2 regions of the Ferribacterium limneticum genome follow, and region 2 is predicted to be linked to the other one. Evidence: predicted binding sites of a transcription regulator. Region 2 holds the regulator's gene; the other holds the start of a gene.
The links. The regulator FNR, encoded in region 2, switches genes on or off when oxygen is low (the NO sensors DNR and NnrR bind a similar motif). The targets are predictions, from matches to a motif close to TTGANCTAGNTCAA.

Region 1 (4,633 bases), 540 kb from region 2:
GAATACCACGGCATCCGGGAAGGATTTATAGAGCTCCGGAACGCGGCGAGTCATCGAGCCGGTGTGCCAGTGTTCCAGAACGCGACCAGTACACATCCACAGGTTATATTCGGCATCCGGCATTTCTGGGGGATCCTGGTACGGCAGCGCGAAGATGACTGCCTTACCGTCCTTGTGGCCGTAGAACTTGATGCCCTCACCCTTCTTGACGTAGGGGTCGTAGCCTTCGCGGAAGCGCCACAGGGTTTCCTTGCCTTCGACCACCGGCCAACGCAGGCCGCGCGCCTTGTGATACTGATCGAATGGTGCCAGATCGTGACCATGACCACGACCAAACTTGGCGTACTCCTCGAACAGACCCTTCTGAATGTAAAAGCCAAGCATCTTGGAATCGTCGTTTTCGAAACCCGGCGCAGTTTCAGACAGCTTGTACTTGTTCACCACGCCGTTGGCGTAGAGGATGTCGAACAAGGTCTTGCCCTTCAGCTTGGCATCCTTGGCGATCAACTCGGCCGGCCACACTTCCTCAACCTTGAACCGCTTGGCAAATTCCATCACCTGCCAGACATCGGAGCGAGCCTCGCCCGGCGCCTTGACTTGCTGGCGCCAGAACTGGGTACGACGCTCGGCGTTACCGTAAGCACCTTCCTTTTCGACCCACATGGCAGTCGGCAGGATCAGGTCGGCGGCCATGGCGGACACCGTCGGGTACGGGTCGGACACGACGATGAAGTTCTCCGGCTTGCGCCAGCCCGGATACAGTTCTTCGTTGATGTTCGGACCGGCCTGCATGTTGTTGTTGCACTGCTGCCAGTAGAAATTGACCTTGCCGTCCTTCAGCGCACGGGCCATTGCGACGGCATGCAGACCAACCTTCGGGTTAATGGTGCCGTCCGGCAGCCCCCAGATTTCCTCGGTGTGCTTGCGGTGCTCCGGATTGGTAACGACCATATCGGCTGGCAGGCGATGGGAGAAGGTACCGACTTCGCGTGCCGTACCGCAGGCAGACGGCTGACCGGTCAGCGAGAACGGGCTGTTGCCGGGCTCGGAAATCTTGCCGACCAACAGGTGCACGTTGTAGATCATGTTATTGACCCACGTACCGCGCGTGTGCTGGTTGAAACCCATGGTCCAGAAGGAAACGCACTTGACCTTCGGGTCGGCATACAACTCGGCCATGGCGATCAGGTCTTTGGACGGCACGCCGGACAGCTTGGACACCTTGTCAGCCGTGTAGTCGGAGACGAATTTCTTGAATTCATCGAAGGTAATCGGCGTCGACTTGCCAGTATCCCCCTTCGGCTTACCATCTTCACCCGGATAACCGTTGCTGGTCGCTTTCTTTTCCAACGGATGGGTCGGACGCAGGCCGAAGCCAATATCGGTTTCGCCCTTCTTGAAATTGACGTGCTTGCTGACGAAGTCCTGATTGACCTTACCCGTCGTGATGATGTGATGACAGATGAAGTTCAGGATCGCCAGATCGGTATTAGGCTTGAACACCATCGGGATGTCAGCCAGTTCGAACGAACGGTGCTCAAAGGTGGACAGCACACCGACCTTGACGTTCTTGCTCGACAGCTTGCGGTCCGTAATGCGCGTCCACAGGATGGGGTGCATCTCGGCCATGTTCGAGCCCCACAGGAAGAAGGCATCGGCATGCTCGATGTCGTCGTAGCAGCCCATCGGCTCGTCGATACCGAAGGTGCGCATGAAGCCTGCAACAGCGGAGGCCATGCAATGGCGGGCATTGGGATCGAGATTGTTGGAGCGGAAGCCAGCTTTCCAAAGCTTGGAAGCGGCATAACCTTCCCAGATCGTCCATTGGCCCGAACCGAACATGGCGATACCGTCCGCTCCCTTGGCCTTGAGCGTCGCCTTGCACTTCTCTTCCATAATGTCGAAAGCCTGCTTCCAGGAAATCGGCTTGAAGTCACCGTTCTTGTCGAACTTGCCATCCTTCATGCGCAGCATGGGCGTCGTCAGACGGTCGGAACCGTACATGATCTTGGAGAGGAAGTAGCCCTTGATGCAGTTCAAGCCGCGGTTAACCGGCGCATCCGGGTCACCCTGAGTAGCGACCACACGGCCATCCTGAGTGCCCACCAGCACGCCGCAACCGGTGCCACAGAAGCGGCAAGCCGCCTTGTCCCAGCGGATATCGTCCTTGCCTTGGGCCAGCGCCGTTCCAGGAGCAGCCATGCCGGCCGCCGACATGGCTGCCGCGGCCGCATTGGCCTTGATAAAATCGCGTCGATTGAGTTTCACGCTTGTACCTCCTCGGTTTCTACTGATTCGTCGTCACTGTACTGATAGACCATGGCAACCGATGCGACACCGGGCAAACCGTGCAGGGTCACATACTTGTTGGCGGCCGACTCAAGATCGTCATCTTCCAGCACGACGACCATTTTCCCTTCCGGGGTCTCGGCATGAATCTCCAGGCCGGAAAGCTTGAGCAAAGCCTCGCGCGCCTCAGCCAGGCGACCGGGCGTTATATGCAAAATGGCACTGGAAATATTCATGCGGGACAACCTCCTGAAAATGCAGACGGCAGAACGAACTGCCACGGGGCGTAATCTCTCCGATTAGTAGGGGTATTCAATTGATTTGAGTCAACTCCACTCGCACGGATAACTCAATCTAGTACCAACGCCAAGAATTTGTTAATACTTTTTAACTACGCACCACAGGCAGAATCCGGCGAATCACGATTCCGATCAGCTATCGGCGGTATTAATGCAATCAATTGGAACAATCGCGAAGTCTTACCTATCATTCGATCTGTCTTCACCGCACAACTCACCCAAACCCAAGCAAGGAGAAACCCGATGTCGCTTATCAACACCCAGGTTCAACCGTTCAAGGCCCAGGCTTTCCATAACGGGAAGTTCATTGAAGTCACCGATGCCAGCCTGAAGGGCAAGTGGTCCGTGCTGATTTTCATGCCGGCCGCCTTCACCTTCAACTGCCCGACTGAAATCGAAGATGCCGCCAACAACTACGCCGAGTTCCAGAAGGCCGGCGCCGAGGTGTACATCGTCACCACCGACACCCACTTCTCGCACAAGGTCTGGCACGAAACCTCCCCGGCTGTCGGCAAGGCCCAGTTCCCGCTGGTCGGCGACCCGACCCACGCCCTGACCCGTGCCTTCGACGTGCATATCGATGAGGAAGGCCTGGCCCTGCGCGGCACCTTCGTGATCAATCCGGATGGCATGATCAAGACCGTTGAAATTCACTCCAACGAAATCGCCCGCGACGTTTCCGAGACCCTGCGCAAGCTGAAGGCCGCCCAATACACCGCCAGCCACCCGAACGAAGTCTGCCCGGCCAAGTGGAAGGAAGGCGAAAAGACTCTGGCTCCGTCGCTGGACCTGGTCGGCAAGATCTAAGCCCCAACCGCCAACAGAGATAAACAACAAAAAGAAACCCGCCGCTACCTGGCGGCGGGATTTCAGCGAAAAGCTGCGGCGCACCGCAGTTTTTCAGTGAAATTCAAAAACAGTTTCAAGGGAGAACAGCACCATGCTCGACACCGCCATCAAAGGCCAATTAAAGGCCTATCTCGAACGCCTGCAACGCCCCATCGAACTGGTCGCCACGCTGGACGACAGCGCCAAGGGCCAGGAAATGCGAGCACTGATCAACGACATCCTCGAATGTTCGAACAAGGTCAGCTTGCGCGAAAACGCCGGCTTCGCCCGTGTCCCCTCGTTCGCCGTCGGCCTGCCCGGCGAAACGCCGCGCATCCATTTTGCCGGCCTGCCGATGGGCCACGAATTCACCTCGCTGGTGCTCGCCCTGCTGCAGACCGGCGGCCATCCGCCCAAGGTTGAACAATCGGTCATTGACCAAATCAAGGCCCTGCCCGGCAGCTTTGACTTCGAGACCTACATCTCGCTGTCCTGCCACAATTGCCCGGACGTTGTGCAGGCACTGAATCTGATGGCCGTACTCAACCCCGGCGTCACCAGCACGATGATCGACGGCGCCATGTTCCAGGACGAAGTGAACTCTCGCCAGATCATGGCCGTGCCGACCACCTACCTGAACGATGCTGAATTCGGCGCCGGCCGCATGCTGATCGAAGAAATTCTGGCCAAGGTCGACACCGGCGCCGCCGCCCGCGCCGCCGAAGAACTCGGCAAGAAAGAAGCCTTCGATGTGCTCGTCGTCGGCGGCGGCCCGGCCGGCGCGGCAGCATCCATCTACGCTGCCCGCAAGGGCATCCGCACCGGCATCGTGGCCGAGCGTTTCGGCGGTCAGGTCATGGACACGCTGGGCATCGAAAACTTCATCTCGGTCAGCCACACCGAAGGCCCGAAGCTGGTCGCCTCGCTGGAGCAACACGTCAAGGAATACGACGTCGATGTGATGAACCTGCAACGCGCCAGCAAGCTGATTCCGGCCAGCGAAAATGGCGGTCTGATTGCGCTCGAACTCGAAAACGGCGCGAAGCTGCAGGCCAAGACGGTCATCCTCTCCACCGGCGCCCGCTGGCGTGAAATGAACGTACCCGGCGAGAAGGAATACAAGGCGAAGGGTGTCTGCTTCTGCCCGCACTGTGACGGCCCGCTGTTCAAGGGCAAGCGCGTTGCGGTCATCGGCGGCGGCAACTCCGGCGTCGAAG
Region 2 (4,633 bases):
ACAAGGTCACCACCGTCGAAAAGCCCCAGGCCATGCTGGTACCGAGGGCGACCAGCACATCCATGTTGGCGCCACCGCCACGCAGGGCCTTGTAGGCACCATCGTAGAAACGCCAGCCGATCCAGAACTGCACCGGCGTCGCCAGCACCAGTTGCAGCCAGCGCGGCAATTCGTTCAGATGACCGTGTTCACCGAACATGAACAGCATCTGCCCGACCAGCGGCAAGGTGAGCGTCACGGCAATCCAGAATCGCCGAATTTCCCGCTGATAGACACGCAGCTTTTCGGCTTTTTCCCGTTCGCGTGTCTGGCCATCGACTAATTCGGCGGTAAATCCGGCCTTCGCCACGGCCGCCACGACAGCAGCCTCATCGGCTGCTTCGGTCAGCCGCACCCGCGCCCGCTCGGCCGCCAGATTGACATTGGCCTGCATGCCGGCTTGCCGGTTCAGGACTTTCTCAAGACGCGCCGAACAGGCAGCGCAAGTCATGCCACCAATGGCAAACTCGACAACCCGGCCCCGGTCAGCCTCGTCGGTCATTTGACCAGCAATACCGGACAGGGTGAAAGGTGCAGCACACGCGTCGCCACCGAGCCCATGACCATACCCGCCACCGCGCTACGACCATGCGTCCCCATGATGATCAGATCGCAGGCCAGGTCATCAGCCATCTTTCTGATCACCTCGGCTGGCTGACCAACGTGGATATGGGTCGTATGAAAACGCCCGGCCGCATCCAGCTTCCGCTGTGCTTCGACGAGTTGTTCCTGCCCCTCTTCCAGATAGTAGGCATGCAAGGTTTCCTTGCCGACGTGGGCCTGTACCCGGCCAATCGGAATCGGGGCATGGACATGCAATAGATGGATTTCCGGCACGTCGCGGAACCAGGCCGCATGGCTGATCAGGTGCTCAACGGCACGCAACGCACAGGCCGAACCATCAACCGGCAACAAGATTTTCATGGTGTTTTCTATCCTAAAGCCCGCCTGACAGACGCATCAGGCCGAGGAATCCGTATAGACCAAAGCCTAGCACCAACAGGCCGGAGAGGGTACGCACAATGGGGCGACGCACGAATTCGTTGAGCCGGGCCAGCACGATGCCGGCGAGCAGAAGATTGGGCAAGGTCCCAAGCCCGAAGGCCAGCATCGTCAGGGCACCACGCCCGGCCGACCCCGTGCTGAGCGCCGTCGCCAAGGCGCTGTAGACCAGACCGCAGGGTAGCCAGCCCCACAGCACGCCCAGCGGAAACGCCTGAACCACGCTGCGCACAGGCAGGAAACGTCGGGTCAAAGGTTGCAGACGTCGCCACAGGCTCTGCCCGGCCCGTTCGGTTAAGGCCAGCGCCTTGGTGACGCCGAGCAAATAGAGGCCCATCGCCACCAGCATCAGGTTGGCAATGAAATACAGAATCAAGCGGGCCGGCACCTGCCCTTCCAGACCCATGCTGGCCGCCCCCAGTGCCCCGGCGATAGCCCCGGCCGCTGCGTAGGAAAGAATGCGCCCGCCATTGTAGGCAAAGTGCATGGACCAACGGGCTGTACCGCCCATCGACAGGGCGCCGACGATGCCGCCGCACATGCCGACGCAATGGGTACCGCCAAGCAGACCAACGAGAAAAAGTGCGAGATAGCCGGAATCAGGCATCGTACAAACCAGTAGTCACCGAAGCAGGCAGTTTACTCTGCCCACCCGGCACTACGCACGGCAATCAGATGACTTTGGAGTAGGTCGCCCGCTGGCGTCCCGCCCGCAGGTAGCGGTCGAAGACCATGGAAATGATGCGCACCAACAAGCGTCCCGGTGGCAGAACGGTGATCCACTCGCGTTCGATCTTGAGCAAACCGGCCCGCTCCATTTCCTTCATGTCTTCGAGTTCGGCCGCGAAATACTTGTGGAAGTCGATCAGATGAGCACTTTCGATGCTCTCGATGGAGAGCTCGAAATGACACATCAGCGCCTGGATGATCGAGCGACGCAGGATATCGTCAGCGGTCAGTTCGATGCCACGGAAGACCGGTAAGGCACCGGTATCGAGGCGATCGTAGTACTCGTCCGCAGTCTTGACGTTCTGGTAGTAGGTCGGCCCGACCTTGCTGATCGACGAGATGCCAAAAGACAGCATGTCGCAGTCGGCGTAGGTCGAATAGCCCTGGAAATTGCGGTGCAGGCGGCCTTGACGCTGGGCGACAGCCAGTTCGTCATCCGGCTTGGCAAAGTGGTCCATACCGATGAAGACATAGCCTGCATCGGTCAGCTTCTTGATCGCCAGCGCCAGAATCTGCAGCTTGGTATCGGCTGACGGCAGATCACCATCGTTGATCCGGCGTTGCGGCTTGAACATGCTGGGCATGTGTGCATAGTTGTAGATCGACAGGCGATCGGGATCCATCGCCAGCACGCGCTCCAGCGTCCGGTTGAACCCCATTACCGTCTGGTGCGGCAGACCGTAGATCAGGTCGACAGAAACCGACTTGAAGCCGTTGGCCCGTGCATCACGGATGACACTGTAGGTCTCTTCCTCGCTTTGAACCCGATTGACGGCAACTTGTACCTTTTCGTCGAAATCCTGCACCCCGACGCTCATGCGGTTGAAACCGAGTTCGCCCAGCAAGGCGACTGTGGCCGTATCCACCTTGCGCGGGTCGACTTCGATCGAATATTCGCCGCCATCAAGCAACTTGAAGTGCTTGCGGGTTTCGCCCATCAACTGGCGCATCTCGCTGTGCGACAGGAAGGTCGGCGTACCGCCGCCCCAATGCAACTGGATGACCTCGTGCTCACCGTCGCGGCCTTCCAGTGCCGCTGCCTGAATATCCAGCTCCTTGGCCAGATATTTCAGATATTTGGCGCTGCGCCCGTGATCCTTGGTAATGATCTTGTTACAGGCGCAGTAGTAGCAAATAGTGTTACAGAACGGGATGTGGAAGTATAATGAAAGAGGTCGACTGATCCCGCCGATGTTGCGCTTGCCAAGCCAGAGTTTGGCTGCATCGGAGTCGAAAGCCTCGACAAAGCGGTCGGCCGTCGGATAGGACGTATACCGGGGGCCGTTGACGTCAAAGCGGCGAATGATCTGCGGATCGAAGACGAGGTTTTCAGTTGCGAAATTCATTAGGCAAGCCATCAAAAGTTGATCGGATTATGTTCGGATGGCATGGTTTTGCGGTTGACTTGGATCAAGCTAACGCAGGTTGCCAATGGCACATACACGCCCATTAAATCAGGAAATATCGCTGTCCGTCATCAAGACGGCCTGCTCAAATTGCAATCTGCGCGAACTGTGCCTGCCCTTTGGCCTCAGCACGGAGGAACTTGAGCGCCTCGACGACCTGGTTTCCACCCGTCGTCGCATCAAGCGCGGCGATCACCTGTACCGCGCCGGTGAAGGTTTTGATGCAATTTACGCTATCCGCAGCGGTTTCTTCAAGACTGATGTGCTGCTTGAAGATGGCCGTGACCAGGTCACCGGTTTCCAGATGGCCGGCGAACTGCTCGGGCTGGATGGTATCAGTACCGAACACCATACCTGCAATGCCATCGCGCTCGAAGACAGCGAGATCTGCGCCATACCGTTCTCCCGCCTGGAAGGTTTGTCGCGTGAAATCCACACGCTGCAACACCATTTCCACAAGGTGATGAGCCGGGAAATCGTTCGCGACCATGGTGTGATGATGCTGCTCGGCACCATGCGCGCCGAAGAGCGGCTGGCTGCCTTCCTGCTCAACCTGTCGCAACGCTTCACCGCCCGCGGCTTCTCGCACGCCGAGTTCTACCTGCGCATGACGCGCGAGGAAATCGGCAGCTATCTCGGCCTGAAGCTGGAAACAGTGTCTCGTGCTTTTTCCAAGTTCCAGGAAGAAGGCTATATTGCCGTCCAGCAGAAGCACATCCGGATTCTCAACGTTAATGGCCTGAAGGCCTTGATGAATCACCGAAGCTGACGCCTTACCAGCGCAGCTTCGCCAGTTCTCCGGCTCGTTCGACCAACTTGAAAAGCAAAGCCTGGGCTTTAGCTCGGGCTGGTGTCGCGCTCCCCGGGGAACGGTAGACCATCACCACCCGCTCGGGCTCGGCAGCCGTCACGTAGATAGCGATCGACAACGGACAAAGGGCAATCTGGGCCGGATCTTCGGTCACCATCCGCCAAGCTAGGGCAGCACTGCAAAACTGAAAGATTTCGGCTTTAAGGAATGGCGTTGCCGCCCCCTCGCCCCCGGTGCGCTGCAACATCTGGTTGAACGGCAGCACGGCCCCGACCACCAAACCCTCAGCCTCGATAACCTCGATCAGCGCGTCGCGCGCCGTCGGGTAGTCACTGCCAGGGATGGCGTAGGTCAAGACGTCATCCGTCGCCCAGGCCTGTGGCGCCAGGAGTATCCAGAGACTCAGGAGGCAAGCGAAAAAACGGGGCATCCTTGAGGACGCCCCGAACAGATGCAAGAAGGACATCTGACGCAAGACTTGCTCCCGGCTGCGAAGTTATCTGAATCGAAGCTTCGAAATCCGGCCAGAAAACTTAAAAAGCATGCTTGATACCCATGGCAAAGCCATTGACGCCGGTACCGGAGAGCCCGGCCGAATTACCCATCGGGTTGATGGTGAAAGAGGCGTTACGATCGTTCTTGATAT

Region 1: the regulator FNR is predicted to act here: its motif matches at 2,606-2,619, upstream of KI617_RS16545 (chaperone NapD).

Annotation. Positions count from the first base shown of each region.
Region 1 covers NZ_CP075191.1:3,433,312-3,437,944, forward strand. Annotated here, with positions in the region: gene napA (nitrate reductase catalytic subunit NapA) at 1-2,268, opposite strand, end outside; gene KI617_RS16545 (chaperone NapD) at 2,265-2,525, opposite strand; gene ahpC (alkyl hydroperoxide reductase subunit C) at 2,832-3,395, shown strand; gene ahpF (alkyl hydroperoxide reductase subunit F) at 3,529-4,633, shown strand, end outside.
Region 2 covers NZ_CP075191.1:2,898,178-2,902,810, forward strand. Annotated here, with positions in the region: gene KI617_RS13915 (heavy metal translocating P-type ATPase) at 1-541, opposite strand, end outside; gene KI617_RS13920 (universal stress protein) at 538-963, opposite strand; gene KI617_RS13925 (sulfite exporter TauE/SafE family protein) at 977-1,648, opposite strand; gene hemN (oxygen-independent coproporphyrinogen III oxidase) at 1,713-3,116, opposite strand; gene fnr (fumarate/nitrate reduction transcriptional regulator Fnr) at 3,202-3,945, shown strand; gene KI617_RS13940 (DUF302 domain-containing protein) at 3,950-4,342, opposite strand; gene KI617_RS13945 (porin) at 4,521-4,633, opposite strand, start outside.